One region of the Bordetella sputigena genome, then DNA from elsewhere that is predicted to be linked to it. Evidence: predicted binding sites of a transcription regulator. Region 1 holds the regulator's gene; each other region holds the start of a gene.
The links. Region 1 encodes LexA, which represses DNA repair genes until DNA is damaged. Its sites were predicted from a motif close to ACTGTATNNNNATACAGT; they were not measured.
Positions count from the first base shown of each region.

Region 2: a site for LexA is predicted at 7,393-7,410, ahead of ACNA0R_RS08335 (putative DNA modification/repair radical SAM protein). Genes of this name have one in related genera too.
Region 3: a site for LexA is predicted at 3,614-3,631, ahead of recA (recombinase RecA). Genes of this name have one in related genera too.

Region 1 covers NZ_CBCSCA010000002.1:419,409-430,025, forward strand. Annotated here, with positions in the region: gene ACNA0R_RS05080 (IscS subfamily cysteine desulfurase) at 60-1,271, opposite strand; gene iscR (Fe-S cluster assembly transcriptional regulator IscR) at 1,293-1,847, opposite strand; gene ACNA0R_RS05090 (low molecular weight protein-tyrosine-phosphatase) at 2,175-2,666, opposite strand; gene uvrB (excinuclease ABC subunit UvrB) at 2,971-4,998, opposite strand; gene ACNA0R_RS05100 (amino acid aminotransferase) at 5,083-6,288, shown strand; gene lexA (transcriptional repressor LexA) at 6,456-7,106, shown strand; gene lon (endopeptidase La) at 7,219-9,672, opposite strand; gene clpX (ATP-dependent Clp protease ATP-binding subunit ClpX) at 9,840-10,617, opposite strand, start outside.
Region 2 covers NZ_CBCSCA010000003.1:511,464-522,080, forward strand. Annotated here, with positions in the region: gene ACNA0R_RS08300 (HlyD family secretion protein) at 1-1,176, opposite strand, end outside; gene ACNA0R_RS08305 (RNA polymerase sigma-70 factor) at 1,323-2,216, shown strand; gene ACNA0R_RS08310 (LysR family transcriptional regulator) at 2,221-3,228, shown strand; gene ACNA0R_RS08315 (carboxymuconolactone decarboxylase family protein) at 3,225-3,704, opposite strand; gene ACNA0R_RS08320 (UDP-N-acetylglucosamine 1-carboxyvinyltransferase) at 3,996-5,306, shown strand; gene ACNA0R_RS08325 (DUF4148 domain-containing protein) at 5,411-5,728, opposite strand; gene ACNA0R_RS08330 (hypothetical protein) at 6,067-7,311, shown strand; gene ACNA0R_RS08335 (putative DNA modification/repair radical SAM protein) at 7,422-8,663, shown strand; gene ACNA0R_RS08340 (UdgX family uracil-DNA binding protein) at 8,660-10,231, shown strand; gene ACNA0R_RS08345 (protein-L-isoaspartate(D-aspartate) O-methyltransferase) at 10,311-10,617, shown strand, end outside.
Region 3 covers NZ_CBCSCA010000012.1:117,928-128,544, reverse strand. Annotated here, with positions in the region: gene ACNA0R_RS21390 (MFS transporter) at 1-1,141, opposite strand, end outside; gene ACNA0R_RS21385 (sensor histidine kinase) at 1,279-2,643, opposite strand; gene ACNA0R_RS21380 (response regulator) at 2,759-3,448, opposite strand; gene recA (recombinase RecA) at 3,806-4,864, shown strand; gene recX (recombination regulator RecX) at 4,871-5,419, shown strand; gene ACNA0R_RS21365 (LysR family transcriptional regulator) at 5,425-6,360, opposite strand; gene metE (5-methyltetrahydropteroyltriglutamate--homocysteine S-methyltransferase) at 6,567-8,858, shown strand; gene ACNA0R_RS21355 (DUF2889 domain-containing protein) at 8,996-9,592, shown strand; gene sucC (ADP-forming succinate--CoA ligase subunit beta) at 9,603-10,617, shown strand, end outside.

The DNA.
Region 1 (10,617 bases):
AGGCGAAGGCAACTCGTATTGGTTCGCGCCGGACGACCGGCGCCGGACTATCCTTGCTATCAGTGCGCGGCCCACTGCACGCTGTTCAGATCCACGCCTTCCTTCGCCATTTCCCACAGCGGCGACATATCGCGCAGCTTGCCGACACGCTTCTTCAGCAGGTCGACGGTAAAGTCGATTTCCTGTTCGGTCGTGAAACGGCCGATCGTGAAGCGGATGGAGCTGTGGGCCAGTTCATCATTGCGGCCCAGCGCGCGCAGTACATACGACGGCTCCAGGCTGGCGGAGGTACAGGCCGACCCGCTCGAAACCGCCAATTCCTTCACGGCCATGATCAAGGACTCGCCCTCGACATAGTTGAAGCTGACATTCAGGTTGTGGGGCACGCGGCGATCCATATCGCCGTTCAGGTAGACCTCTTCGATCTCCGACAGGCCGGCCCACAGACGATCACGCAGCATGCGGATACGCTCGTTCTCGGTACCCATTTCTTCCCGCGCCAGGCGGAACGCCTCGCCCATGCCGACGATCTGGTGCGTGGGCAGCGTGCCGGACCGGAAACCACGTTCGTGACCGCCGCCATGCATCTGCGCTTCAATGCGCACACGAGGCTTGCGCCGCACGTACAAAGCGCCGATACCCTTGGGACCGTAGGTCTTGTGCGCCGAGAAAGACATCAGATCGACCTTCAGCTTTTGCAGGTCGATTTCCACCTTGCCGGTCGCCTGAGCGGCGTCGACGTGGAAAATGATGTTCCGCTCGCGGCAGATTTCACCCAGGGTTTCAATGTCCTGGATGACGCCGATTTCGTTGTTCACCATCATCACCGACACCAGGGCGGTATCCGGCCGCAGCGCCGCCTTGAATACGTCGAGGTCGATCAAACCGTTTTCCATCACGTCCAGGTACGTGACTTCGAAGCCTTGGCGTTCGAGCTCACGCGTCGTGTCCAGGACGGCCTTGTGTTCGGTCTTGACCGTGATGATGTGCTTGCCGCGTTCTTTATAGAAGTTCGCCGCGCCCTTGATGGCCAGGTTGTCGGACTCCGTGGCACCGGAAGTCCAGATGATTTCGCGGGGATCCGCGTTGACCAGCTTGGCCACTTCTTCACGCGCGCGTTCCACCGCGTCTTCCGCTTCCCAGCCGATGGAATGGCTGCGGGACGCGGGGTTGCCGAAGTTTTCGTACAGCCACGGCACCATTTTGTCCACCACGCGCGGATCGACGGGCGTCGTGGCGGAATAGTCTAGGTAAATGGGACGGGTAGTCATGTCGTACAGCTCCTGGTTTTCTTATACGGTGGCGGACGCGCCGGGCTGCGCCGCGGCATTGCCGGAACACGCGGCGGCAACGCCAGCCCCATTCGTCATGCGGTTGACACGCACCGTACCGTTCTGCGCCTGATTGCTGGCTTCCTGCAACTGACGCACGCGCTGTTGATCCACCAGATCCTGCAGCGAAACGGAATCCAGGTAATCCACCATCTTGCGATTCAAAGTGGCCCAGAGTTCGTGCGTCATGCACTTGCCCGACTTGCCGTCCTTGCCGCTGGTACAGTCCTGCTTGCCGCCACAGCTGGTGGCGTCCAACGGTTCATCCACGGCGAAAATAATGTCCGCAACCGTGACGTTGCGCGCCAGGCGCGCCAGCGAGTAACCGCCACCCGGGCCGCGCACGCTGTCCACGAGCTCGTGGCGGCGCAGCTTGCCGAATAGCTGTTCGAGATAAGAAAGGGAAATGTTTTGGCGCTGGCTGATGGCCGCCAGCGTGACCGGGCCGCTATGCTGACGCATGGCAAGATCGATCATGGCGGTCACGGCGAAACGTCCTTTGGTAGTCAGCCGCATATCAAGGTTTCCTGTATAGCCAGAGGCCCGGCTTGGCCGGGGGCGCAATACCTGAGTAATTGCCTCAAGTATAGCCTATTCCCGACTAATTTGCTATGAAACCCTGCCGCCGATAGGGATGAGCAGCCCCACGGCTTGATGAGGCATCGGCGCCCGCGAATGCAAAACCGCACGCGGAAATCGCGTGCGGTCTACTTGCTTCTTTCCGGGAGGGCGCCGGGACGCGAGTCTGGGCGCCGGAACTGCACTCCGGCACTGAACGCGCCATCGAATGCAGACACCTGATACAGAAACCCGGCCCAGAAACCCGAAGCCGATGCCTAAGGACTACGCCGCCTGGTATTGCGTCGCGCGCTTGCGGACCAGCTCCAGCACGCCCTGACAGGCGTCTTCCAGATAATCGAGCACCTTGCCGAAACCTTCCGGGCCGCCATAGTACGGATCTGGCACCGTGGCTTCTTCGAATTCGTTGGCAAAGCGCATCAGCAGCATTAACTTGTGCTGGTACGCCTTGGGGCACTGCTGCTGCAGAGCCGACAGGTTTTCCCAATCCATCGCCAGGATCAGATCGAATTCACGGAAATCGTCGGGCGTGACCTGACGCGCCTCGCAATGCGTGATCTCGTAGCCGCGCTTGCGGGCGGCGGCTTGGGCCCGGGCATCCGGCGCTTCACCAATATGGAAAGCATGCGTACCGGCGGAATCTATCCGCACGACATCGCCCAGCCCGGCATCATTGACCAGCCGGCGGAACACGCCTTCCGCGCTCGGCGAGCGACAGATGTTGCCCATGCAAACGAAAAGTACCTTGGTCATCATGCTTAATAGTCTGCGGGAAAACCCGCAATTAGGCAAGCTTTTTTTCCGCGAAAACCGCTCCCGCCGCGACAATTGAAGGACCGTAAAAACCGAGGCGAATTAGGGAGTTATAGAGCAAAGCTAATAAACCTATTGATATTCCCTAAAGCGGTATTCGAGGCGAATTCAATGCTCTTCGACGCCGCTTTGCAACACGTAAAGATGTCGCCCCCATTTCCGTGGTATGACAGCGGCACGACGAGCCGTGGCGCCGCGGCGCCGTCCCTTTTTTTCGATTTCAGCCCTACGCGGCGCCTCGCGATTTTCAGCGGGCGCCGTCCAGCAGGACTCTTTCCTTCAGCGCGTTCAAAGCATCCCGAGCCGCCGCGGCCTGTTCGAACTCCAGATTGCGCGCGTGATCCATCATCAGTTTTTCCAGCCGGCGGATTTCCCGCGCCAGCGCCTTCTCGTCCGTCAGCAGCTCGGCGGGCAGCGCGTCTTCGATAGTGGGATGCTGGACCGGCGCGACCACGCCATCGATGAGCTCCCTGACCGCCTTCTGTACGCCTCTGGCGGTGATCCCGTGCTCCCGGTTGAAATCCTCCTGCTTTTTGCGCCGCCGCTCCGTTTCGCCGATGGCGCGATGCATGGAGTCCGTCACCCGGTCGGCGTAAAGGATGGCCATGCCATTGAGGTTACGCGCCGCCCGACCGATGGTCTGGATAAGACTGCGCTCGGACCGCAGGAAGCCTTCTTTGTCGGCGTCCAGAATCGCGACCAGCGAAACTTCCGGTATATCCAGGCCTTCCCGCAGCAGGTTGATGCCGACCAGCACGTCGAAGGTGCCGAGACGCAGGTCGCGGATGATTTCGACGCGTTCGACCGTATCGATGTCCGAATGCAGATAGCGCACCCGCACCCCGTGTTCGGCCAGGAAGTCGGTCAGGTCTTCGGCCATACGCTTGGTCAGCGTGGTCACCAGAACCCGTTCCGATTGCGCCACGCGCAGCTTGATTTCGCCCAGCAAATCGTCCACCTGGGTGCGCGCGGGACGCACCTCCACGATAGGATCCACCAATCCGGTGGGCCGCACGACCTGCTCGACAACATTATCGGCATGCTGCTGTTCGTAGGCCGACGGCGTGGCGGACACGAACACGCATTGGCGCATGCGGGCCTCGAATTCCTGCAGTTGCAAGGGGCGGTTATCCAGGGCCGACGGCAGGCGAAAGCCATACTGCACCAGAGTTTCCTTGCGCGCGCGGTCGCCGCGATACATCCCGCCCAATTGCCCGATCGTCACGTGGCTTTCATCGATGAACATCAGCGCATCGGCGGGCAGATAATCGATCAGCGTGGGCGGCGGCTCGCCCGGCGCGGCGCCGGATAAATGGCGGGAATAGTTTTCGATACCTTTGCAGAAACCCAGTTCCTGCAGCATTTCCAGATCGAAGCGGGTACGCTGTTCCAAACGCTGGGCTTCCACCAGCTTGCTTTGCGATGTGAAGAACTGCAGGCGGTCACGCAACTCTTCCTTGATGGTCTCGATCGCGCGCAGCACGGTATCGCGCGGCGTGACGTAGTGAGAGCCGGGATAGACAGTGAACCGCGGGACTTTCTGCCGCACCTTGCCGGTCAGGGGATCGAATAACTCCAGCGTTTCGACCTCGTCGTCGAACAACGTCAGCCGCAAGGCCAGCTCCGCGCTTTCCGCCGGGAAAATATCGATGGTTTCGCCACGCACGCGAAACGCCCCGCGGGTGAAGTCCGCATCGTTGCGCGTGTACTGCATGGCCACCAGGCGCGCCAGGATCTCGCGCCGCGAAATGCGATCGCCCGTCCGCAGGATGAGCACCATGGCGTGATAATCGCCGGGATTACCGATACCGTAGATACACGACACCGTGCCGACGATAACCGTATCGCGACGCTCCAGCAGGCTTTTGGTCGCCGACAATCGCATCTGTTCGATGTGCTCGTTAATCGACGAGTCTTTCTCGATAAACAAATCGCGCGTCGGCACGTAGGCCTCGGGCTGATAATAGTCGTAGTACGAAACGAAATACTCGATGGCGTTCTTGGGAAAGAACTCGCGCATTTCCGCATATAGCTGCGCGGCCAGGGTCTTGTTCGGCGCAAGCACCAGCGCCGGCCGTCCCAGGCGCGCGATGACGTTGGCCATCGTGTAGGTCTTGCCCGAGCCGGTAACGCCCAGCAGCGTCTGGTACATCAGCCCATCCCGCACGCCGTCCACCAACGCGTTGATGGCGCCGGGCTGGTCGCCCGCCGGCGGATAGGGTTGATAGAGCTGGAAAGGACTATCCGGAAATTCGACGAATCCAGTTTCGGTCATGCTAGACTGTCTCAGGGTAAACCCCCCATTATCCGCCGCATATCCGGCTGCGTCCACCTACCCTTTTGCGTAACTTGCGATCCGATGAGCACCCTTTTCCAGAACGTCGAATTGGCCCCGCGCGACCCCATTCTCGGGCTGAATGAGCAATACAACGCCGATACCCGGCCGGGCAAGGTCAATCTGGGCGTGGGGGTGTACTACGACGACAACGGGCGCATTCCGCTCCTGGCCGCGGTCCGCAAAGCCGAAATCGCCCGCATCGAGGCCGCCGCCGCGCGCGGCTATCTGCCTATCGAAGGCATCGCGGCCTACAACAAGGGCGCCCAGGCCCTGCTGCTGGGCGCCGACTCCCCCCTCTCGGCCGAAGGTCGCGTGCTGACCACGCAAGCGCTGGGCGGCACGGGTGCGCTCAAGATCGGGGCGGATTTCCTGCGCCAGCTGCTGCCGCAATCCAAGGTGTATATCAGCGATCCCAGCTGGGAGAACCACCGCGCGCTGTTCGAACGTGCCGGCTTCCAGGTCGAAACCTATCCCTACTACGACGCCGCCACGCATGGGCTGAATTTCGAAGGCATGCTCGCCGGCTTGAAATCCATGCCGGCCGGCAGCGTGGTCGTACTGCATGCCTGCTGCCATAACCCCACCGGCGTGGATCCAACCGCCGAACAATGGCAGCAGATCGCCAATGTGGTCAAGGAACGCGATTTGGTGCCCTTCCTGGACATCGCCTACCAGGGCTTCGGCGCCGGCCTGCACGAAGACGCCGCCGTCGTGCGCCTGTTCGCCGGCATGGGCATGACGGTGTTCATCAGTTCCTCTTTTTCCAAGTCCTTCTCGCTGTACGGCGAGCGCGTCGGCGCCCTGACGGTGATCGCCGGCAGCAAGGACGAAGCCACGCGCGTGCTCAGCCAGCTCAAGCGCGTCATCCGTACCAACTATTCGAATCCGCCCACGCATGGCGGCACGGTCGTATCGACGGTGCTGAACACGCCGGAACTGTTCGCCTTATGGGAACAGGAACTGACCGGCATGCGCGAGCGTATCCGTCTGATGCGCCGCCAACTGGTCGACAAGATCAAGGAGTATGGTGCCCAGCAGAACTTCGATTTCGTCCTGCAGCAGCGCGGCATGTTCTCCTACTCCGGCCTGACCTCGGCCCAGGTGGATCGGCTGCGCGAAGAACACGGTATTTATGCCGTCTCCAGCGGACGGATCTGCGTTGCAGCGCTGAACAGCCAGAATATCGATGCCGTGGCCAAGGGTATCGCGCAGGTGCTGAAAGGCTAAGCCGATCATCCCGGTACGTCTGGGCACGCGCGCTTGGGGCTCCTTCGGGAGCCCCAATCTTTTTTGCGGGATATTCGGCCGCGAGTGCTCGCCCACCCCCTTGCGTTTTGGAGCTACGTCCCCCAAAATTCGATCCTGTATATCCATACAGGGAACAGGATCGCCCAATGGCCAGCAAACTTACCGAACGGCAACAGCAGATACTCGACCTTATACGCCAAGCGGTCGCGAGCACGGGATTCCCGCCCACCCGCGCTGAAATTGCGGCAGCGCTCGGATTCCGTTCGCCCAACGCAGCGGAAGACCATCTGAAGGCGCTGGCGCGCAAAGGCGCCATCGAACTGACCGCCGGCGCCTCCCGCGGCATACGGTTGAAAGAAACGCGGGCCGAAAACAGCCAGGCCATGCTCCCCATCCCATCGCTGGCGCAGCTCATGTTGCCGCTCGTCGGCCGCGTCGCGGCGGGCAGCCCCATCCTGGCCGCCGAACACGTCGAACGCGATGTCGGCGTCGATCCCGGCCTATTCGCCCAGCGGCCGGATTACCTGCTCAAGGTCCGCGGCATGAGCATGCGCGACATAGGCATCCTGGACGGCGATCTCCTGGCAGTCAAAAAAGCCAGCGACGCGCGCGACGGCCAGATCGTGGTGGCTCGCATCGATGAAGACGTCACCGTCAAGCGCTTGCACCGCCAAGGCGGCCGCATCGAACTCCTCCCGGAAAATCCGGAATTCGAGCCCATTCTGGTGCGGCCCGGACAGGAATTCGCGCTGGAGGGCATCGCGGTGGGTTTGATCCGCACCCAGGCGCTGCAATAAGGCTCCAGCGGGCGGCGGCCAGCCGGCGACAGGTGCTTGCCAGACAGCCAAACGAAAAGGCCTGGAGCTCGCGCTCCAGGCCTTTTTGCCAGGCTTGTGACTACGACCGCGTTTAGTGCTTGATAACCGGATCGGCCGATTCGGAGGAAGCCGCCGTCGGGGTCACCATCGGCTTGTCCTTCGCGTCCTCTTCCGAGATCGGGTCAGGCATACGCTCCAGTGCCCGCTCCAAGACCTTGTCGATCCAACGTACCGGCACAACTTCCAGCTGGTTCTTGACGTTGTCGGGGATTTCCGCCAGATCCTTGACGTTTTCCTCGGGAATCAACACGGTCTTGATGCCACCACGGTGCGCGGCCAGCAACTTTTCCTTCAAGCCACCGATCGCCAGTACTTCACCACGCAGCGTGATTTCGCCCGTCATCGCGACGTCCGCCCGCACCGGAATACCGGACAGCGCGGACACCATGGCGGTGGTGATCGCGATACCCGCGGACGGACCGTCCTTGGGCGTCGCGCCTTCGGGCACGTGCACGTGCATGTCGCGTTTTTCGAAGACGCTATCGGCGAATCCCAACCGACGCGCCCGCGAACGCACGACCGTGCGCGCCGCTTCGACCGATTCCTTCATCACGTCGCCCAGCGAACCGGTGCGCTGGATAGCGCCCTTGCCCGGCATGTCGGCGACTTCGATGGTCAGCAGATCGCCGCCCACTTCGGTCCAGGCCAAGCCGGTCACCTGCCCCACCTGGTTTTCCTTTTCCGCCATACCGAAGTTGTAGCGGCGTACGCCCAGGTATTCGTTCAGGTTCTCCGACGTCACCGCGATGACGCTGGCGGTGCCATTGGTGTCCGCGGCGGGCTTGCCTTCGCGCTCGGTCAACAATTGCTTGACGACCTTGCGGCATACCTTGCCGATCTCGCGCTCCAGCGCCCGCACACCGGCTTCGCGCGTGTAGTACCGCACGATGTCGCGCAAGGCGGATTCGTCTATCGACAGCTCCGTTTCCTTCAGGCCGTTGTTCTTCAACAGCTTAGGAATCAGGTGATCGCTGGCGATGTGCACCTTTTCGTCTTCCGTGTAGCCGGACAGGCGAATGACTTCCATCCGGTCCAACAGGGCCGGCGGAATATTCAGCGTGTTGCTGGTCGCGACGAACATCACGTCCGACAGGTCGAAGTCGACTTCGACGTAGTGATCCTGGAACGTGTGGTTCTGCTCGGGATCCAGCACCTCCAGCAGCGCCGACGAGGGATCGCCACGGAAGTCCATGCCCAGCTTGTCGATTTCGTCCAGCAGGAACAGGGGGTTGCGCACACCTACCTTGCTCATGTTCTGCAGGATCTTGCCCGGCATGGAGCCGATATACGTGCGACGGTGACCGCGGATCTCGGCCTCGTCCCGCACGCCGCCCAGCGCCATCCGCACGAACTTGCGATTGGTTGCCTTGGCGATCGACTGCCCCAGCGAGGTCTTGCCCACGCCGGGAGGACCGACCAGGCACAGGATGGGCGCCTTGACCTTATCGACGCGCTGCTGCACGGCAAGATATTCGAGGATGCGTTCCTTGACCTTTTCGAGACCATAGTGGTCATCGTCCAGGACCGTTTCGGCATTGCCTATGGAATTGTTGACCTTGCTCTTCTTGCGCCACGGCAGATTGATCAAGGTATCGATGTAGTTGCGCACCACCGTCGCTTCGGCGGACATGGGCGACATCAGCTTGAGCTTCTTCAGCTCGGCATCGGCCTTTTTGCGCGCTTCCTTGGGCATATGCGCCGCGACGATCTTCTTTTCCAGCTCTTCGATGTCGGCGCCTTCTTCGCCCTCACCCAGCTCCTTCTGGATGGCCTTTACCTGCTCATTCAGGTAATAGTCGCGCTGGCTCTTCTCCATCTGCTTTTTCACACGGCCGCGGATCCGCTTTTCGACCTGCAGGATGTCGATTTCGGTTTCCAGCTGCGTGAGCAGACCTTCCAGGCGTTCGGCCGTGCCGAAGATCTCCAGCATCTTCTGCTTTTGCTCGAGCTTCAGCGGCAAATGGGCGGCGATGGTATCGGCAAGCCGACCGGCATCGTCGATGCCCGCCAGGGACGTAAGGATCTCCGGCGGGATCTTCTTGTTGAGCTTTACGTACTGCTCGAACTGGGCCACGATGGCCCGGCGCAGGGCTTCCGTCTCGGAACCCTGGATGGGGTCGAGCTGGATGGGCACGACTTCGCAGGTAAAGTGCGATTCGACGTCATCCACCCGCGTGATGCGGGCGCGCTGCGCCCCTTCGACCAATACCTTCACGGTGCCGTCGGGCAGCTTCAGCATTTGCAGGATGCCCGCCACGCAGCCGATCTCATAAACATCCTCGGGCGACGGATCATCCTTGCCGGCGGATTTCTGCGCGACCAGCATGATGCTTTTACCGGCCTCCATCGCGACCTCGAGGGCGCGTATGGAGCGGGGGCGTCCGACAAAGAGCGGGATGACCATGTGCGGGAACACCACGACGTCGCGCAGCGGCAGCAACGGCAGGTCGATGGGTTCGGAAGGCAGGGTCTGAGTGCCAGACATAAAGAATTCCTTGGGATGATCAACGTAACGGCGATGCGGCGGAGTCAGTCAGCAATCCCGTCTATCGTCAGTTACGTCTGATATGGGAACAATAGCCGAAAAATCAAGTTTCCGGCCGGCGACCGCAAAAACGGTAAAAACCCGCCACGCCGGACGGGTCTTTCCGATTACGCGGCGGCGTCCCTGACCTCGCCCCGTTCCGGCTTGGATGCCTGGGCAGCATCGTCCGCATAGATGAGCAAAGGCTGACCGTCGCCTTCGATTACGTTGTCTTCGAGTACGACACGGCTGACATTGCCCAGCGAAGGCAGTTCGTACATCGTGTCCAGCAAGGCGGATTCCAGGATGGAACGCAAACCACGCGCCCCCGTCTTGCGCTTGAGCGCCTTGCGGGCGATGGCGCGCAAGGCGGCCGGACGCACGTCGAGCTCCGCCCCTTCCATCGCGAACAGCTTCTGGAATTGCTTTACCAAGGCATTCTTGGGTTCGGTAAGGATCTGGACCAGCGCGGCTTCATCTAGCTCATCCAGCGTCGCGACCACGGGCAGGCGGCCCACCAATTCCGGGATCAAGCCGAACTTGATCAGGTCTTCGGGCTCCGCTTCGCTGAACAGCTCGCCTACACCGCGTTCGGACTTGGCTCGTACCGACGCCGAGAATCCGATGCCCGATTTTTCCGTACGATCGCGGATGACCTTTTCCAAGCCATCGAAGGCGCCGCCGACGATGAACAGGATATTCGTTGTATCCACCTGGACAAAGTCCTGGTTGGGATGCTTGCGGCCGCCTTGCGGCGGCACCGACGCCACCGTACCCTCGATCAGTTTGAGCAGCGCCTGCTGCACCCCTTCCCCGGATACGTCGCGGGTGATGGACGGGTTATCGGATTTGCGCGAAATCTTGTCGATTTCGTCGATATAAATAATCGCGCGCTGCGCCTTTTCA
Region 2 (10,617 bases), on a different contig from region 1:
TCCGTCGTCGATGACGATCTTGACCGGGACGCGCTGGACGATTTTGACGAAGTTGCCCGTCGCGTTTTCGGCGGGGAAGGCGGAGAAGCGCGAGCCCGATCCCAGCTGCACGCTATCGACGTGGCCGTGCAGCTTCAGTTGCGGATAGGCATCCACCTCGATGTCGACCGGATCGCCGGGGCGCATACGGTCCAGTTGGGTTTCCTTGTAATTGGCCGCCACCCACACGGCCTGGGGCACCAGCGAGAACAGCGACATACCCGCCTGCACCAGCTTGCCGGGCTGCACATTGCGCCGCGTGACCCAGCCGTCGACCGGCGCGCGAATTTCGGTATACGACAGGTTCAGCGCGGCCTGCTCCAGTTGCGCCTGCGCCGCGCGCAATTGCGCCTGGCGCGACTCGACCAGCGCGCGGGCTTGCGCGATCTGCTGCTGCACCACGTTGGCGGCCTTGACCTCGGCCTGCGCGCGCGCCACGGCCGCCGTTGCGCTGCGCATCTGCGCGGTGGCGGTATCGACGTTCTGCTGGCTGGTGGCGCGTGGGTCCACCTTGCGCTGCCTTTGATAATTGGCCCGTGCGTTCGCCAGGTCCGCCTGGGCAGCCTGCTCCTGCGCCTGGGCCTGGGTCAGCTGGGCGGGATACTGCACTTCGGCCAGCGCGAGCTGGGTCCGCGCCTGATGCAACTGCGCATCCGCCAATTGAACCTGGGCTTGCGCCTGGTCGCGGGCCGCGATGTAGTCGCGGGGGTCGATGCGCAGAAGCACGTCGCCCTCGCGGACACGCGTGTTGTCGCCGATCCGAAGGTCGACGACGTAGCCGGCGACTTTCGGCGCGATCGTAACGGCGTCGCCCTCGGTGTAAGCGTCGTCGGTCGAAACATCGTTGCGGGTCAGGAACCACCAGATGGCGGCGACCACGGCCAGAACGATGACGACGATGATCAGGATGATCAGCGGCTTTTTGCTGCGACGGCGGGGTTCCTTGCCACCCTCGGTTTTGTCGCCGGCATCCCTGTCGCTGCCCTTGCCGTTGCCATTGTCTTGGGCGCCGCCGTTGTCCTTGCCGTTGTCCTTGCCGTTGTCCTTGCCGTTGTCCTTGCCGTTGCCATTGCCGGCGCCGTGCGGGCCACCGGCTGGCGTGCCGCCTTCGCGAGCTTGCTGGGATGGATCTTCCATAAGAGGATGTGGTCAAAGTTGAGCACGCCGCCACAGCAAGGACCATGCCTTGACGGCGCGATAAACTTCGCCCTCGGACTTCAGCTTCTTTTAAGCAGACGCACCGTCATAAGTGCACGGCTTACACGTTTGCATTCGAACCCGCGATGATCGATCCCACCGGCCTGTTCAACCGCCACCGTCCGCGCTTGCACGCGATCGCCTACCGCATGCTCGGCGTCATCGCCGACGCCGAGGACATCGTGCAGGACGCCTGGCTGCGCTGGAACGAAGCCGATCATTCGACGCTGGAGAGCCCCGAAGCGTGGCTCGTCACGGTCACCACGCGGCTGTCCATCGACCGGCTGCGTGCCCTGAAGGCGCAGCGCGAAGCCTATGCGGGTGTCTGGCTGCCCGAGCCCCTGCTGCAGGATTCGCCGCCCACGCCGGCGGAGATCCATGAAGCGGCCGACGACTTTTCGGTAGCCTTTCTGTTCATGCTGGAGCGTCTGAGCCCGGAAGCGCGCGCCGCTTTCCTGATGCGCGAGGTATTCGACGCCGATTACGGCGACGTTGCCCGCGCGCTGGGCAAAACCGAAGCGTCCTGCCGCCAGCTGGTCCGGCGAGCCAAACAACAATTGCAGGACGATGCACCACGCCGCGCGGTTTCGCGCGACGCCCATCACCGCCTGATGCAAGGCTTTGCGCAGGCCATGCGCGCGGGCGACTTCCATGGCCTGCATGCCATGCTGGCGGAGGACGCCGAACTGATAAGCGACGGCGGCGGCAAGGTGCCCAGCTTCTCCAGCCTGGTGGGCGGCAAGCGGCTGGCACAGCTTTTCTACGCCGGCAAACGCCGGCACGGTGACGGGCTGCGCGTCGAAGTGGCATTGGTCAATGGCCAATGGGCCCTGCTGCGCTTCATCGGCGGCGTCCTGGAATCCGTGCAGTCGTACGAGACGGACGGCGAGCGCATCGTGCGCGTGCTGGTACAGCGCAATCCCGACAAACTGGCGTCCATGGCGGCCGACGTCACAAAACGGGCGCCTGCTTCGTCTTAGGGGCATGGACAAGCAAATTCTTACCGGTGCGGGCCCGGATCTGCTCGCCTCCAGCTTCGCGACCAGCTATGCGGGCGTCGTGGCTTTCATCGCGGTCGCCGCGGAAGGCAGCTTCGCCAAGGCGGGCGACCGCCTGGGCATCGGCCGGTCCGCCGTCAGCCGCAGCGTACAGAAGCTGGAAGACCAGCTGGGCGTCCGGCTGTTCGTCCGCACCACTCGCAGCACCTCGCTGACACGCGAAGGCGAGCGCTTCTACCAGAATTGCCACGAGGGCGTCCGGCGCGTCGTACAGGCGCTGGACGACATGCGCGAACTACGCGAAGGTCCGCCGTCCGGTCACCTGCGGGTGTGCTCGACGGTCGGGTTCGGCCGCAAGGTTGTCGCGCCGCTGCTTTCCGGCTTTCGCGCGGCGTATCCGGATATCTCCATCGACCTGCTGCTGGATGACGGGGCCACCGACTTCACCCGCGACCGGGTGGACGTGTCCTTTCGCAATGGCCGCATGGAGGACAGCCAGGTCATCGCCAGGCAGCTGATTCCGATGCGAATGGTGTTGTGCGCGTCGCCGGCCTATGCCCGGTCGCATGGATTGCCGGCGACCATGGAAGCGCTGGGCGACCACCGCTGCGTGAACTTCCGCCTGGCGTCGGGACGCGTGTACGAATGGGAATTCCTGGTGGATGGACAACTGCGCAAATTCCTGCCGCGGCCACCGGGGGCGATGATGGCTTTCGACGATGCCGACCTGGTGCTGCACGCGGTGCTGGACGGCCATGGCCTGGCGCAAATGGCCGCGTACCAGGCGGACGACCATCTGCGCGCCGGACGCCTGCTGTCCTGCCTGCCGCAGCACGCGCCGCGCGATCGCGGCCACTATATCTGCTACCTGAGCCGCCAGCATCTGCCATCCCGGATCAGGGTGTTCGTGGATTACATGACGGCGCATATCCGGGCCTTGGAATCGCACGACATTCCGGCGCCCGCCGGAATGCCGGCCGTCCTGGCTGCTTAATCCAGCCCGGCCTTGTCCAGCCCATACGCCTTGTCCAGCAGGCCGGGCGTGGTCCGGAAGCCCACGTTCAGGCGGTTCCAGCCATTGATCATCATGACCGCGAAGCTGAGCTCGGTGATTTCCTTCTCCGAAAACTGCTCGCGGACGTGCTCGTAGAGATGATCGGGCACGCCATCCTCGGGCAGGCGGGTCAGGACTTCGGTCCATGCCAGCGCCGCCCGCTCGCGCGGCGAAAACAGCGTCGACTCGCGCCAGATGGCGACGTGGTGCAGGCGAAGCTCGCGTTCGCCCTGGATCTTCGCCTGTTTGACGTGCATGTCCAGGCAGAAACCGCAGCCGTTCATCTGGGAGGCGCGGATTTCGATCAGGTTGATGATCGATCGTTCCATGCCGCCGGATTTCAGCAGCATGCCGACTTCGGCGAATTTCTTGAACAATTGAGGGCATTGTTCGGCGGCGTTAAGGCGTTGCGTCATGGTGATCCCGTCGGTGGATTTGGCCGGACCGTGCCTGGCGCCACGGTCACGCGTTGCCCGCGATGCGGCAACGAAGCTATCGTAGGCGCGGCGTCATGCCGCCGCTAGGCCTATGCCGTGAATCATGGCGTTGCCGGACGCGCAACAATGCCGTTGCGACGCGCTCCGGACGTACCGTGGCGCCGACGCGACGCCATGCCATCGGACACTGAGATCTACGCCATATCCGCGCCGCGATCCGCGTGGCATGATAGGCGCCTTCTCCGCGAGTCCCGCATATTCACCACCGACATGTCGAACCTGATCGTAAACGGCGGCCTGCCCCTGCGCGGCAAGATCGTGCCTTCCGCCAACAAGAACGCCGTCCTGCCCATCCTCTGCGCCACCCTGCTTACCGACCAGCCGCTGCGGCTGATCGGCGTGCCCGAGATCACCGACGTCAAGCGGATTCTGGATATCTTCCGCACGCTGGGCAGCGACGTTTCCATGGACTTCGCCACCGGCATCCTGGACTTGCACCACCGCGCGACGGCCTTCGACCCGGCGGTGCATCGCCTGCCGGAAGAAATGCGTTCGTCCATCATGCTGGTGCCGCCGCTGCTGGCTCGCTTCGGCGTCGCGCGCCTGGAAAACGACGTCAAGGGCTGCACCCTGGGCGTGCGCGAAATCGATCCGCACGTGGAAGTCCTGGAACGCTTCGGCGCCAGCGTATCCCGTACCGCCGACTCGCTGATCGTCAGGACGGACCGCCCGGGCGGCGGCATGACGGCCAACCATCATTGGCTGGACTATGCCTCGGTGACCACCACGGAAAACTTCGTGCTGTGCGCGGTATCCGCCGCCGGCACGTCGACGCTGGTGAATGCCGCGTCCGAACCGCACGTGCAGGAGTTCTGCCGCTTCCTGGCGATGCTGGGCGCCACCATCCAGGGCATCGGCACGTCGCGGCTGAGCGTCGAAGGGGGACGGAAACTGGCCGGCGGCGAATTCCGCTTCAGCGAGGATTTCCACGAGATCGCCACCTTCCTGGCCCTCGGCGCCATCACCGGCGGCGACATCGCCGTGCGCAACACCGCGCCCGAACAGTTTCCGCTGATCGATCGCACTTTCGCCAAATTCGGGATCGAGGTCGTGCATCGCGATGGCTGGTCGCATGCGCTGCGCGACGGCCCCTTGCGCGTGCGCAAGCCTTTCACACAGAACATCCTGACCAAGGTGGAGGCCGCTCCCTGGCCTTACCTGCCCGTCGATCTGCTGCCGATATTCATTGCCCTGGGCGTCAAGGCCGAGGGCAGCGCCATGTTCTGGAACAAGGTCTACGACGGCGCCATGGGATGGTCCGTCGAGCTATCGAAGTTCGGCGCGCATGTTTTTCTTTCGGACCCGCATCGCCTGATCACCTTCGGCGGCCTGCCGCTCAGTCCCGCCAAGGTGGAAAGCCCCTACATCATCCGCGTCGCCATCGCGCTGCTGATGGTGGCCGCCAGCATCGAGGGCCGGTCGGAGATCACCAACGCCTTGCCGATCCGCCGCGCCCATCCCAATTTCGTCGAGAACCTGCGGTCGGTCGGCGCCAACGTCGAATGGACCAGCGGCGAGTAGCCCGGCCGGGAAACAGCCGCCCCTGAAAGCGAAAGCGCCGGACCGCGGCCCACCGATATGGTGGAGCCGCGGTCCGGCGCTTGACGGCTATCGCGCGCGGCGTATCAGCCCTGGAACGGCACGTTGTCGGTGTCGCCGAACTTCACATGGCCCAGGCCGCTGGGGTCGCGGTCGCCCTGGGTGGCGACGCTGATATGCGAAGCACTGCTGGCGGGCTGGGCCTTGAACGGCTGGTTGTCCATGTCTTCGTTGCTCATCTGTCCGGCGGCACGGGCCGCTTGCAGTTCCTGCATGACCTGGTCGCGCGTCACATTGCTGTATTGCTTGCCGTAAACGCCCTGGAACGGCGTCGTCTGCGCCTGGGCCGCGCCCACGGCGGCGGCCGACAGAATCAAAGCGGAAACAATAGTCCTGGTCTTCATGGCTGTACTCCTCGTCTGTTCATTTCGGGGGCGGGGACATCGCGATCGGTCCGGGTGTCCGCTGGTGCCCTTCCGTATGGCCAGGATTCTGCTCGCCCGGACGCCGTGGATAAATCGTCGTAGCGAGAATCAATTTCTCAGAATCGAGGGTAATCCCTAGGGCCGGCGCGGTGCGGCGGCCGCGTCGGGCACGCCCACCGAGACGCTGCGCCGCCTACGTTGTCAAAACATCACATCAATGTATCTGACTAGTGTCAAACCGGCGAGGCTGGGGTAATTTTCCACGGACCCGGCGTGCCGATAAGCGCGGACCGCCTCAGACGCCCTGAAGGGCCGCGATGACGCTGCCGTTTTCGACCAGCCTGGCCTTGCGCCAGCTACGCCACAACGACCCAGGATTGATCGCGACGTTCGCGGGCGTCTGCGTGGTGGTGGTGCTGGTGTTCATTCAACTGGGGTTCAAGAATGCGGTCACGGACAGCGTACTGAACTTCGCGCGTGCGCTGGACGCCGATATCGTCATGAGCGGACCGTCGTTCGAAACCGTCGCCGATACGCCGCCGTCATTCGCGCGCGCCCTGGTGTACCAGGCACGCGACGTGGCCGGGGTAAGCAGCGCGATGCCTGTCTATGTGCGCATGTCACAGTCGAGCATGACGGAAGGCGGCAGTCCCCTCGCCGTCCGCATCATCGGCTTCAGTGCGACGGACGGCGTACTCAAGGTGCCCGGGCTGCAACGCCAGCTGGCGCGGCTGCGCCCGCTCTACACCGCGCTGCTCGACGCGCGCTCGCGCGGCCGGTTCGCCGATCGCGTTCAAGAGATACACCAGGGCGAGATTCCGCGGATCTATCTGCGGAACGCGATACGCCCGGATGGCATGTTCGAACTCAAGCGGGACGCCCAAGCGGGTGCCGATGATGGCGCCGCCGACGCCATAGCCTCGCATGTCGACATGATCGGGACCTTCCGGCTGGGACCGGATTTCACCTTTCCGGGCAACCTGATCGTCAGCGACCTGACATTCTTCAGACTGTTCGAGCAATCCGCGGACCGTGTCTCGTTGGGACTGGTCAAGATAGTGCCGGGCGCCAATGCCGGCCGCGTGCGCGACGAGCTGGCGCGCCGCATGCGCGGCAGCGCGCAGGTGTGGCTGAAGGACGATTTTGTCGAGGCCGAACGCGGCTACTTCGCTCACCGCACGCCGGTGGGCATCGTTACGACCTTCGGCATTCTGGTCGGCATCCTGATCGGCGTGGTCTTCGTGCTGGAAGTGCTGCGCGGGATTACCGAAAGCAATCTTGCCCTATACGCCGCCCTGCGCGCCGCGGGGTACGGCACCGGCTTTTTCCTGGCCCTGATGATGCAGCTCGCCCTGTTCGTCGCCGTCGCCGCGTTCGCCACTTCGCTGGCCATCACGATAGTGCTGTATGAGATGCTGGAGCGCATCACCCAGCTCACCTTCTCCATGACCGCCAGCACGGCCGCGTCGGTATTGCTCGCAACCTTGGCGATGAGCATCCTGGCCGCCGCGCTCGCGGCGCGCAGGCTGCCGCAAGGCGATCCCATCGATTTGTTCGCTTAGCGGCGAGGCAAGCGCATAGGCGCGCGCCGCTCTTGCTCTGCTGTTCCAGACGGCGGGGCCCGCCCGCGGGCTGCGTATAATACTGGATATAAACACAGTATTCCCCGATCATGGAATTGCTCACCAAGCTGGAAATCCTCGCGGACGCGGCCAAGTACGACGCTTCTTGCGCGAGCAGCGGCGCGCCGAAAAGGGATTCCCGCGGCCGCGACGGCCTGGGGGCGAGCACCGGCGCCGGCATCTGCCACAGCTTTACGCCCGACGGGCGCTGCGTGTCGCTGCTGAAGATCCTGCTGACCAATTTCTGCCAATACGACTGCCAGTATTGCGTCAACCGCCGATCCAGCAACGTACCGCGCGCGCGTTTCGCGCCGCGCGAGGTCGTCGACCTGACGCTGGATTTCTACCGCCGCAACTACATCGACGGGCTCTTCCTCAGCTCGGGCATCATACGCAGCGCGGACTACACCATGGAGCAGCTGGTCCACGTGGCGCGCTCGCTGCGCGAGGATCATCAGTTCCGCGGCTATATCCACCTGAAGACGATTCCGGATGCCGACGCGCGGCTTATTTCGCAGGCCGGACAATATGCGGACCGGCTCAGCGTCAATATCGAGCTGCCTACCGACGGCGGCCTGCAACGGCTGGCCCCGGAAAAAAGCGCCCATACCATCAAGCGCGCCATGGGGTCGATCCGGCTGGACCAGGAAACCGCGCAGGAAGAGGCCAGGGACACCAAAGGCACCAAGGGCAGCAGAAGGCCGCCGCGCCACGCGCCCGCCGGCCAGAGCACCCAGATGATCGTCGGTGCCGACGATGCCGACGACCGCACCATCCTGCAGACGGCGCAGACACTGTACGGGTCGTACAAGCTCAAGCGCGTGTATTACTCGGCGTTCAGCCCGATACCGGACAGCCCATCGTCCCTGCCGGCGCAAGCGCCGCCCTTGCTGCGCGAACATCGTCTCTACCAGGCCGACTTCCTGTTGCGCGGCTATGGCTTCCGGGCGGAAGAACTGCTGCCCGGCGCGGGCGACCTGCCGCTGGACATCGACCCCAAGCTGGCCTGGGCCTTGGCCCATCGCGAATCTTTTCCGGTGGACATCAATCGCGCCCCGCCGCAGTTGATCGCGCGCGTACCCGGCATAGGCATGCGCAACGCCAGGCGCTTGACCGATTTGCGGCGCCTGCGGGCCGTGCGTTATCAGGATCTGGTGCGCCTGCGCTGCGCGATGGACAAGGTCAAGCCCTTCATCGTGGTGCAGGATTATCGGCCGGGCCTTGCGGACCCGCCATCCGAACAGTTGCGGCGTTCGCTGTCGCAGGCGCCCCGGCAACTATCGTTGCTATGAAGGCCGCGCCTCCGCCCACCTTGGTGGTGCAGAACGGCTACGCGGGCTGGCGCGAGCAGGCGCTACGCGCGCTGGCCCTGGGCTGGCCGCCGGAAGCCGTGACCTGGATCGAACAGCTGCCGCTGCCCGGCGGTGGTGGCGCCGAGCAGATGTCGCTGGACTACGCGGCCGTGGACATCGCGCCCGGCGGAGCTGTCCCTTCGGCGCCGGACGGCATGGCGGCGGCGGATGAGAATGACGTCTGCGAAGGTGCCTCCGGCGACACCCCTGATCCGCCATCGCGGCCACCCTCGGCCGCCGCGCCGTCCGCGGTGCGCGTTTCGAGGACGCTGGCCGCGCTGCTGCAGGATGCCGCGCTTTATCGTTCACCACGGCGCTGGGCCTTCCTCTACCGCGTGCTGTGGCGCTGGCAACAAGGCGACCGGGCGGTGGAGTCGGCCGCCGATGAAGACGGGCAGCGCCTGCACGCCATGGTCAAATCCGTGCGGCGCGCCAAGCACGACATGATCGCCTATGTCCGCTTCCATCAAGCCGACGCGGGCTCGACACCGGAATATCTGGCGTGGTACGAGCCCGACCACGACGTCCTGGCCTACGCGGCCGATCACTTCGCGCGGCGCATGGGCAGGTCGTCCTGGCTGATCGGCACGCCGCAGGGGGCGGCGCTATGGGACGGCCAGGCCTTGCGCCTGACGAATGCGCCGCCCGACGCGGACGCCATACGCGCCCACGCGGCGCGGGACCGGGCCGAACCGCTCTGGCTGGCCTACTACAGGAACATCTTCAATCCCGCCCGCCTGAACGAAAACGCCCTGCACCGGCAGATGCCGGTGCGCTTCTGGAAGGGCCTGCCGGAAGGCCCCCTGATTCCCGGCATGATCGCCGAGGCACGCAACGGCGCGCGCCGGGTGGCGCAGGCCAACACGGTGGGCGCCATGGGCGGCAAGCAGGTCGCCGTCGACGCGCGGCGCGCGCAACCCGCGCGTCCGGCCCCCACCACGCTGGACGCATGCCGCCGCTGCGAGTTGTGGCGCCATGCCACGCAGGCCGTCGCCGGCGAGGGCCCGGCGGCCGCGCGCATCATGCTGGTGGGAGAGCAGCCCGGCGACCAGGAAGACCTGGCCGGCCGCACCTTCGTCGGGCCGGCCGGACAAGTACTGAACGAGGCCCTGCAACGCGCCGGCATGCCGCGCCAGGACCTGTTCCTGACCAACGCCGTCAAGCACTTCAAGTGGATCCCGCGTGGCAAGCGGCGCATGCACAAGACGCCCGCCCAGCAGGAGGTCGATGCCTGCGCGCACTGGCTGGAAGAGGAGCTGGCGCGCGTGCGACCCGCCGTTATCGTAACGTTGGGCGCCACGGCGCTCGGCGCGATCCTGCGGCGCAAGGTCAGCATGCGGGACTATTTGGATGCCCCGGTGCGGCTGGGCGATGCCTGGCTGGTCGCCACCTGGCATCCCTCCTATGCGCTGCGGGTCGACGACCCGGCGGCGCGCGAAGAAATCGTTACCGGCATCGCGCGCGCCGTCTCACGCGCTCGTGACCTGTCCGCGGGCGCCGGCCCCTAAGCGCTGCCCGCGCCCGCGGCACGCCGGCACGCCCGTTGCGGCACTTGCCAACCATTCCAGTCCAGGGACGGCGAGCAGAATGAACGACAGCACGGCAACACAGCACGATATGGTCGAGCGCCAGATCCGCGCTCGTGGCATCCGCGACGAACGAGTGCTCGCCGCGATGGCGCGCGTGCCGCGGCAGGCCTTCGTGCCACCCGCGTTGGCGGAATTCGCCCATGACGATACGCCTCTGCCGCTGGAAGCCGGGCAGACAATCTCGCAACCCTACATCGTCGCCTGGATGGCACAGGCGGCACGGCTGAACCGCTCCGATCGCGTGCTGGAAATCGGTACCGGTTCAGGCTACGCGGCCGCCGTGCTGGCGGAGCTGGCCGACCGGG
Region 3 (10,617 bases), on a different contig from region 1:
TGGTGAACGACGAGGTGCCGACCGGATTGAACTGGAAGGAGCAGGTCGCCGGGTCCGCGATAACGGTTACGGGCGCGGAGGCCTGGGCTTTTTCCAGCGCGGGGTTGGCGAAGTGCGTCAGGCCCTGGAAGATCGGAAAGTATGTCACCGCGGCGATCAGGCAGCCGGCCATGATAATGGGTTTGCGGCCGATACGATCGGACAGGGCGCCGAAGATGACGAAGAAGGGCGTGCCTATCAGCAGCGCCACGGCGATCATGATGTTGGCCGTGTTGGCGTCTACCTTCAGCGTTTGCGTCAGGAAGAACAGCGCATAGAACTGGCCGGTGTACCAGACCACCGCCTGGCCCGCCGTCAGCCCCAGCAGCGCCAGGATCACGATCTTCAGGTTCTTCCATTCTCCGAACGATTCGCTGATGGGCGCCTTGGAGCCCTTGCCTTCTTCCTTCATGCGCTGGAAGGTGGGCGATTCGCTGAGCTGCAGCCGGATCCATACGGAGATGGCCAGCAGCACGAAGGACAGCAGGAAGGGCGCGCGCCACCAGCCCCAGGACTCGCGGAAGGCCTCTTCGCCCGCGTAGGACCGCACGCCCAGGATGACCAGCAGCGACAGGAACAGGCCCAGAGTTGCCGTGGTCTGGATCCAGCTGGTGTAGAAGCCGCGGCGCCCCATGGGCGCATGTTCGGCCACATAGGTCGCGGCGCCGCCGTACTCGCCGCCCAGTGCCAGGCCTTGCAGCAGCCGCAGCACGATCAGCAGCGCCGGCGCGGCGATGCCGATCGAGCTATAGGTGGGCAGGACGCCGACCAGGAAGGTGGACAGGCCCATGATCACGATGGTGACCAGGAATGTGTACTTGCGCCCCACCAGGTCGCCCAGGCGGCCGAACACCAAGGCGCCAAAGGGCCGCACCGCGAAACCGGCGGCGAAGGCGAGCAGGGCGAAAATGAAGCCGGCGGTTGGATTGACACCGGAGAAAAAGTGCAGGGCTATGATGGGCGCCAGCGAGCCGTAGAGATAAAAGTCGTACCACTCGAAAACGGTGCCCAGCGAAGACGCGAAGATGACTTTGCGTTCATTGCGGGTCATGGGAGTCGGGGCCGCAACGGCTCCCGGGCGCGGCATGGATGCTGTGCTCATGATGTCTCCTCAAGGATGGCCGGCGCTGTCCGCCGTGCTCGGTATGTGCAGACTCGCCCGCGAAGCGGGGAGGCTGACCGCCACGGTAGGCAAGAAGTCTGACGAGGGTCTGACGTTTGCCTGACGCGGTCCGCTATTTATGTGTCTGTTTGTAAATTAAGCGGAAAGCGTATGGCGATTTTCAGTCCGCGCTGCGTGCTGCCCGGTGTCGGGTGATCCATCAGTTGCACCGTGGCGCCATGCTTTTGCGCGATTTCGCGCACAATGGCCAGCCCCAGCCCGCTGCCCTCCGCCGCCGTTCCCAGCACGCGGTAGAAGCGGTCGAATACGCGCTCCCGTTCTTCGGGCGGTATGCCCGGGCCGGAGTCCTCGACTTCCAGCAATGCGGCACCGGGCAGGGCGCATACACGCACGGTGACGCGACCGCCGCCGGGCGTGTAGCGCAGCGCGTTGTCGATCAGATTATTGAGCAGTTCCGCCAGCAGAATGGCATTGCCGGCAATCGTGACGGAGTGACCGGCTTCCTCGAATCCGAGGTCGATGCCGATGTTCAGGGCCTGTGGCGCCCACTGCGTAGTTTGTTCGTATGCCAATACATTCAGGTCCACCGACGCCATGCCGACGGTCGCCGGATTTTCCGCGCGCGCCAGCAGCAGCAGTTGATTGACCAGCCGCGTGGCGCGTTCCGATCCGGCGACCAGTTGCCTCAAGCTGGTCTGCATTTCGTCCGCGCTGGCATCGCGCAAGGCAAGTTCCGCCTGGGTACGCAGGCCCGCCAGCGGCGTCTTCAATTGATGCGCCGCGTCGGCCACGAAGCGGCGCTGTGTCTGTACCGTGGCCGACAGCCGTTCCAGCAGATCGTTGATCGCCGCGACCAGCGGCGCGATCTCGCTGGGCGTGGCCCGTTCGTCGATGGGCGACAGATCGTCCGGCCGGCGCGCCCGCAAACGCTGCTGCAGGGCGTTCAAGGGCGCGACGCCGCGCGTCAGGCCGAACCACACCAGCAGTACCGCGATGGGAAGCACGACGAACTGCGGGATGATCACGCCTTTGATGATGTCGTTGGCCAGCTGCGCGCGCCGTTCCGCCGTTTCCGCCACGATGACCAGCGCCGGGGCAGCGTGTGGCGCGCCGGCGTCCACGCGCGTATAGGCCAGGCGAATGGCGAAGCCGCGCAGCGTGCTGTCTTCGTAGCGTATGGTCCCTGGCGCGACCACGTCCGCGCCCTTGGGCAGGGGTAGTTCGCGGTCGCCTCCAAGATACTGGCCGTGTCCGCCCAGCACCAGCCAGAACACGCTGTCGGTTTCGTTCGCGCGCAGCATGCCGCGCAAGGGTTCGGTCATGTCCAGCGCGGGCTTGCCGTCGACCGTCTGGACGTTGCGCGCCAGCACGCGCAAATGGCTGGCGAGCGCGCGGTCGTACGGCACGTCGGCGATATTCTGCGCGACGACATAGGTGATGGCCACGCTCATGGGCCACAGCAGAAACAGCGGCGCCAGCATCCAGTCCAGGATTTCACCCAGCAGGGAGCGCCGGGGCAGGGCGACGGAGGGGCCGCGCGTCCCGTTGCGCAGAATGTCCAGCGCTTCCTGGTTCAGCGGCGCGACGCGGTGTGTTTCAGTGCGCCAGCTCGGCGGTGCCATGGTCCCGTTCCAAGCAGTAGCCCAGGCCTCGTACGGTCATGATGCGGACGCCGGTCGGTTCCAGTTTCTTGCGCAGGCGATGGACGTAGACTTCGATGGCATTGGTGCTGACTTCATCGCCCCATTCGCACAGATGGTCCACCAACTGGTTCTTGCTGACCATGCGGCCGCTGCGCATCAACAGGATTTCGAGCAGGCTGATTTCGCGCGCGGACAGGTCCAGCGGTTGGTCGTCCGCCGACGCCACGCGGCCCGCCTGGTCGAACACCAGACGGCCGTGGCGGATCAGGCTGGCGCCGCCGCCGGCGCCGCGCCGGGTCAGCGCCCGCACGCGGGCTTCCAGTTCGGACAGGGCGAAAGGCTTGGCCATATAGTCGTCCGCGCCCAGGTCCAGGCCCTTGACGCGCTGCTCTATGCTGTCCGCGGCGGTTAAAATCAGCACCGGCAATTGGGTGTTGCGGGCGCGCAGCCGCCGCAGGACTTCCAATCCCGTCAACTGCGGGAGCCCCAGGTCCAGGATCAGCAGATCGAAAGCCTGGGCAGTCAGCGCCAGGTCGGCCGCCATGCCGTCGCGGACGGCGTCGACGGCGTAGCCGCTGTGCCGCAATGAGCGGGACAGACCGTCGGCCAGGATGCTGTCGTCTTCGGCGATGAGTATGCGCATGGACCCGCTCTCCCGTGGATTCTTATGGTGCCGGATGGTCTCCGGGCTGTTTGGTCTCCTGGCGCGGATTCTGTCATGTCCCTTGGGCCTTGCCCAGACGGGATAACGCGGGAGGGCGCCGGCACGGGCGGGCACATCGCGGCGGGGCGCGGAAGAATTTGTCATACTGTTTTTTTGTACAGTATAATCAGGTGCCATAATCCCGGCCAGGGACGTGATCCTCGGTTGTCCCTTCGCGGACATGGCGCCGCCAGGCCGCGGGGCAGGTCACCCGATCATCACGCCGGACGATCGCTATACCCGTTCGCTATACCCATTCGCCAGAACCAATCGCTAGAACGTCAGACAGGACATTTCATGGACGATAAAACCAGCAAGGCAGCCGCCTCGGAAAAAGCCAAGGCGCTCGCCGCCGCGCTATCGCAGATCGAAAAGCAGTTCGGCAAGGGATCGATCATGCGGTATGGCGACAACGAGGTCGAGCATGACATCCAGGTGGTGTCCACGGGCTCGCTGGGCCTGGACATCGCCCTGGGCGTCGGCGGCCTGCCGCGCGGTCGGGTAATCGAAATCTACGGCCCGGAATCCTCGGGCAAGACCACGCTGACGCTGCAAGTCATCGCCGAAATGCAGAAGATCGGCGGCACGTGCGCCTTCGTCGACGCGGAACATGCCCTGGACGTGCAGTATGCCGCCAAGCTCGGCGTCAACCTGACCGATCTGCTCATTTCGCAGCCCGACACCGGCGAACAGGCACTGGAAATCACCGACGCCCTGGTGCGCTCGGGTTCGGTGGACCTGATCGTCATCGACTCGGTCGCCGCGCTGGTGCCCAAGGCCGAAATCGAAGGGGAAATGGGCGATTCCCTGCCGGGCCTGCAGGCCCGCCTGATGAGCCAGGCACTGCGCAAGCTGACCGCCACCATCAAGCGCACCAATTGCATGGTGATCTTCATCAACCAGATCCGGATGAAGATCGGCGTCATGTTCGGCAATCCGGAAACCACCACCGGTGGCAACGCGCTCAAGTTCTATTCCTCCGTCCGGCTGGATATCCGCCGCATCGGCTCCATCAAGAAGGGCGAGGAAGTCATCGGCAACGAAACGCGTGTCAAGGTCGTCAAGAACAAGGTGTCGCCGCCTTTCAAGCAGGCGGAATTCGACATCATGTACGGCAGCGGCATCTCGCGCGAAGGCGAAATCATCGACCTGGGCGTGCAGGCGGGCATCGTCGACAAGTCGGGTGCCTGGTACAGCTACAACGGCGACCGTATCGGACAAGGCAAGGACAACGTGCGCGAGTACCTGAAGGAACATCGCGACATGGCGCTCGAAATCGAAAACCGCATCCGCGAAAACCAGGGCATCGTCAGCCGCGCCAACACGTTCGCCGCCAGCGAAGCCGAAGAGGACTAAACCGCCATGGTGGCCGGTCGCCGCGGCGCATGGCGTCCGGACCATGCGCCGGATGGCTCGGACGACGATCCGTTTGCGCTCGGCGATCGAGACCGCGACCGTGCTCCGGAAAAGCGCGGGCCCTCGCTCAAGGCGCGCGCGGTCGCTTATCTGTCACGCCGCGAATACGCCCGGGTGGAACTCGCGCGCAAGCTCGGTGCGTACACCGAGGATCAGGCGGCGTTGGATGCGCTGCTCGATGACCTGGAACGGGAAGGCTGGCTATCCACCCGTCGCTTTGCCGAAAGCCTGGTCCACCGCCGCGCCGAACGCCAGGGGGCGGCGCGCATCGTGCAGGAACTGCGCCAGCATGGCGTGGATGAGGCGCAGATCGGGGAATTGCGTGATGGCCTGAAAGCCACCGAATACGATCGCGCGCTCGCGGTGTGGAATAAGCGCTTTGGCGCTCGGCCGGCCGATCGTGCCGCCTATGCCAAGCAGGCGCGTTTTCTGGCGGCGCGTGGATTCGCCCACGACGTCATCCGTCGGGTCCTGGGCGACGACGGGGAAGATTGACGCGCCTACCGGCCCGCCGACCCGTGCCCGGCTGATTTGATCCCGGCCAGGGTGCGGAAACACACATCCCTGGCGATGGTCAGGAAGTCCTTGATGAAGGGCGCATCGGCATCCTCGTTGCGGATCGCAGCGTACAGCGTGCGCCATACCCCCTGCGGTCCCAGATGGCACACCTTCAGCCATCCCTGTCCCAGGTATTCGGTCAGCGCCCAATTCGGCAGTGCCGCCACGCCACGATTGCTGGCGACCAGCTGCGCGATGATGGGTGTCAGTTCCGCCTTGCGTACGGTGGCGGGTTCCACGTCGGCGGGGTCCAGGAAGGCCGTGAAAACATCGAGGCGTTGCCGGTCGACCGGATAGGTGATCAGCGTCTGGTCGGCCAGTTGCTCGGGCTGGACATAGCGCTGGTTGGCCAGGGGGTTGGATTCGGACACCGCCAGCACCAGCTCATATCCGAACAGCGGCACGTATTCGATGGCTTCCAGCGTTTGCGGATCCGACGTGATCACCAGGTCCAGGTCGCCGCGCAGCAGAGCGGGGAAGGGCGCGAAGGAAAATGCCGCGGACAGATCCAGCGCGACTTCAGGCCACTGCACGCGGAACGCGTCCATGGCCGGCATGAGCCACTGGAAGCAGGAATGGCATTCGATCGCCAGATGCAGCCGGCCCGTGCGCCCGGCTGCCAGCCGCTGCAGTTCGCGTTCGGTCGCCCGCAGTCTGGGGAGAATGTCGTCGGCCAGCGCCAGCACGCGCAGCCCGGCGGTGGTCAGGCGCGCCGGCCGCGTCCTGCGGTTCAGCAGCGGCGTGCCCAGGCGGGATTCCAGCTCGCGCAATTGATGCGACAGCGCGGACTGCGTCAAGTGCAGTCGTTCGGCGGCTTCCTGCAGGCTACCTCCGTCGCGGATGGCTGCCAGCGTTTCCAGGTGGCGAATTTCGAGCATAGGGGTATGGGGCGGTATATCCGGGGAAAGGCCTGCGGGCCGGCGCTGCAGTGGAGCGAAGGAGCGGCGCCATCTCCCTGCCAGCCAGGTTTGCAATTCTATATGAGAATATCTCAAGTAATCGTTGCAAACATTGATTTTGATTCAAGCACGAACGCGCGCAAAATGCCCGGACTTGAACAATTTTTGTTGGATCTTCGATTTCTATGACCACGATTCATAATCTGGGTTTTCCGCGCATAGGGGCGCAGCGCGAGCTGAAGCGCGCCGTGGAAGCGTACTGGGCCGGCAAATCGTCGCTGGCCGAACTCGAGGAAACAGGCCGGCAATTGCGCGCGCGGCATTGGAAGGTCCAGGCCGACGCGGGCATGGACTTGATCCCGGTCGGCGACTTTGCCTGGTATGACCATGTGCTGGAATGGAGCACGCTGCTGGGCGCCGTGCCGGCCCGTTTCGGCCAGCCTGACGATATCCCCGTCAGCCTGGATACCCTGTTCCGCATGGGGCGTGGTCGCGCGCCCACCGGCACGCCGGCCGCCGCCTGCGAGATGACCAAGTGGTTCGATACCAATTACCACTACATCGTGCCCGAGCTGACGCCGGCACAGACCTTCCGCATCGCGCGCGAGTCGCTGTTCGACCAGATCCGCGAAGCGCGCCAGGCCGGCCATCGCGTGAAGCCCGTCATCCCCGGCCCGCTGACCTGGCTGTGGCTGGGCAAGGGCGATGCCTACAAGAGCGCGGGCGATGCCGCCAAACTGGACCTTCTGGCCGGACTGATCCCCGTCTATATCGAAGTGCTGCGGCGGATCGCCGAGCTGGGCGTCGAATGGGTGCAGATCGATGAGCCGATCCTGGCGCTGGATCTGCCAGCCGCCTGGCGCGAAGCCTACGCCACCAGCTACGCTCGCCTGGCCGGCGGTTCGTTGAAGCTGCTGGTGGCGACCTACTTCGATGGCTTGCAGGACAATCTGGCGACCGCCGCCGCCTTGCCGGTCGCCGGCCTGCATGTCGATCTGGTACGCGCGCCGGAACAACTGACGCCGCTGCTGCAGGTCATCGGCTCCAAGGTCCTATCGGCCGGTGTCGTGAACGGCCGCAATATCTGGCGCACGGATCTGGATGGCGCGCTGGAGACCCTGGCGCCGGCCAAGGCCGCCTTGGGCGACCGTCTCTGGCTGGCGCCGTCCTGCTCGCTGCTGCACGTGCCGGTGGACCTGGCCTATGAAACGGAACTGGATGACGAGCTCAAGAGCTGGCTCTCTTTCGCCGTGCAAAAGCTGGACGAAGTCCGTACGCTGGCGCGCGCGCTGGATGGCAGCCAGGAGGCGCCGGTGGAGGATGTATTGCGCGTACAACGTGCCGCGCTCGCCGACCGGGCGCGCTCGCCGCGCATCCACAATGCGGCGGTCGCCAAGCGCATGGCCGATGCCGCGCAAGTGCGGCGCGACCGCGCTCCCTTCGCGCAACGCATCGTCCATCAACAGGAAAAGCTGCGTTTGCCGGCATTTCCCACCACGACCATAGGCTCCTTCCCGCAAACCGCGGAAATCCGCGCGTTGCGGCGCGACTGGAAGGCCGGGGCGTTGGGCGACTCGGCCTACGAGGCGGCGATACGCAAGGAAATCGAATCCGTCATCCGCTTCCAGGAGAAAGTCGGCCTGGACGTACTGGTGCACGGCGAGCCCGAGCGCAACGACATGGTGGAGTACTTCGGCGAGCTGCTGGCCGGCTTCGCCTTCACCCGCAATGGCTGGGTGCAGAGCTACGGCTCGCGCTGCGTCAAGCCGCCCGTCATTTTCGGCGACGTCGCCCGTCCGGCGCCCATGACGGTGGCTTGGTCGTCCTATGCGCAGTCGCTGACGGACAAGCCGGTCAAGGGCATGCTCACCGGTCCGGTGACCATCCTGCAGTGGTCTTTCGTGCGCGACGACCAGCCGCGCGAACAGACCTGCCGGCAGCTGGCGCTGGCCTTGCGCGATGAGGTCGTCGACCTGGAAAAGGCCGGCATCCGGGTCATCCAGATCGACGAGCCCGCGATTCGGGAAGGGCTGCCGCTGCGGCGCGCCGATTGGCAGGCCTACCTGGACTGGGCGGTGGATTGCTTCCGGCTATCCACCGGCGGCGTGCAGGAGGATACGCAGATCCATACGCACATGTGCTATGCGGAGTTCAACGACATCATCGAATCCATCGCGGCGATGGACGCTGACGTCATCACCATCGAGACCTCGCGCTCGAATATGGAGCTGCTCAAGGCTTTCGAGGATTTCCGCTATCCGAACGATATCGGTCCGGGCGTTTATGACATTCACTCGCCGAATGTGCCGGACGTCGACTGGATGGTCGGCCTGATGCGCAAGGCGTCCGGCAGCCTGCCCAAGGAACGGCTGTGGGTGAATCCGGACTGCGGCCTTAAAACCCGTGCCTGGCCTGAAACCGAAGCCGCCCTGGTCAGCATGGTTGACGCCGCGCGGCAATTGCGCGCCCAGGCCTGATACCGTTCTGTCCCCATCCTGGGGCCGGTCTTCCCCGCGAAGACCGGCCCCGGTTTTTTGAAGAAGGACCGTGCGCTATACTTTGAAGGTTTTGTTGCCTTGCAGCAACCGTCTTGCAGCAACCTCATCGGATAAGCATGCCTTTGCCCCCGCCGCAAGTTCCCCGCAAGCCCTTGCACACGCGTTCGATACGCGTGCAGGGCTATGCGCGCGAAGACGGCCTATGGGACATCGAAGCCGAGCTCATCGACGTCAAGGCGTATGACTTCGTCAAGCACGAAGGCGATACCCTGCACGCCGGAGAGCCCGTGCACCATATGCACCTGCGGATCACCATCGACGACAGCTATACGATCGTTGCCGCGCAGGCGGCTTACGACGCGGCGCCCTATGGCGATCACTGCACCGTCATCGATGACGCCTATCGGGATCTGGTGGGCATGAATCTGGTCAAGGGGTTTCGCCAGCAAGTCAAGACGCGTTTCGGGCGCGTGGCGGGCTGTACGCACATGAGCGAGCTGGCGCTGGTCCTGCCGACCGCGGCGGTTCAGACCATGGCGGGCAGGCGGCGCGAAAGTCCCGATCCGGGCAAGCGGCCATTCCAGCTGGACGGCTGCCATGCCCTCAGTACCGACGGGCCGGTGGTCCTCAAGTACTACCCCAAGTGGTATACCGGCGAAGTCACGGCCGAGGATGCCGCTTCTGATTCTTCTCTTTTTTCTCATACGACCTGACAGGTAACACATGAAAATCCACGAGTATCAAGGCAAGGAACTGCTGAAGAAATTTGGCGTGCCCGTGCCGCGCGGTATTCCCGCCTTCTCCGTCGAAGAGGCCGTTAGCGCGGCGGAAAAACTGGGCGGACCTGTCTGGGTCGTGAAGGCGCAAATCCATGCCGGCGGCCGCGGCAAGGGCGGCGGCGTCAAGCTGGCTCGTTCCATCGACGAAGTGCGCAAGCTGTCCGGCGAAATCCTCGGCATGCAGCTGAAGACGCACCAGACCGGTCCGGAAGGCCAGAAGGTCAATCGCCTGTACATCGAAGAAGGCGCGGATATCCAGAAGGAATACTACGTGTCGCTGGTCACCGACCGCGCCACGCAGAAGGTCGCCCTGATCGCGTCCAGCGAAGGCGGCATGGACATCGAGGAAGTGGCTCACTCCTCGCCGGACAAGATCATCACGGAATACATCGATCCGCTGGTTGGCGTGACCGCCGAGCAGGCCAAGAAGGTGGCTGATGCCATCGGCATGCCGGCCGGTTCCACCGCCCAGACCGTGGATCTGTTCCAGAAGCTGTACAAGTGCTACATGGAAACGGATGCCTCGCTGGTCGAGATCAATCCCCTGAACCGCGACAGCAAGGGCAATATCATCGCCCTGGACGCCAAGTTCAACTTCGATTCCAACGCGCTGTTCCGCCACCCGGAAATCGTCGCCTACCGCGACCTGGACGAAGAAGATCCCGCTGAAATCGAAGCCAGCAAGTTCGACCTGGCCTACATTCAGCTGGACGGCAACATCGGCTGCCTGGTGAATGGCGCCGGCCTGGCCATGGCCACGATGGACACCATCAAGCTGTTCGGCGGCGAGCCGGCCAACTTCCTGGACGTCGGTGGCGGCGCCACCGCGGAAAAAGTGACGGAAGCCTTCAAGATCATGCTCAAGAACAAGAGCGTGAAGGCCATCCTGGTCAATATCTTCGGCGGCATCATGCGCTGCGACGTGATCGCCGAAGGCGTCATCACCGCGTGCAAGGCCG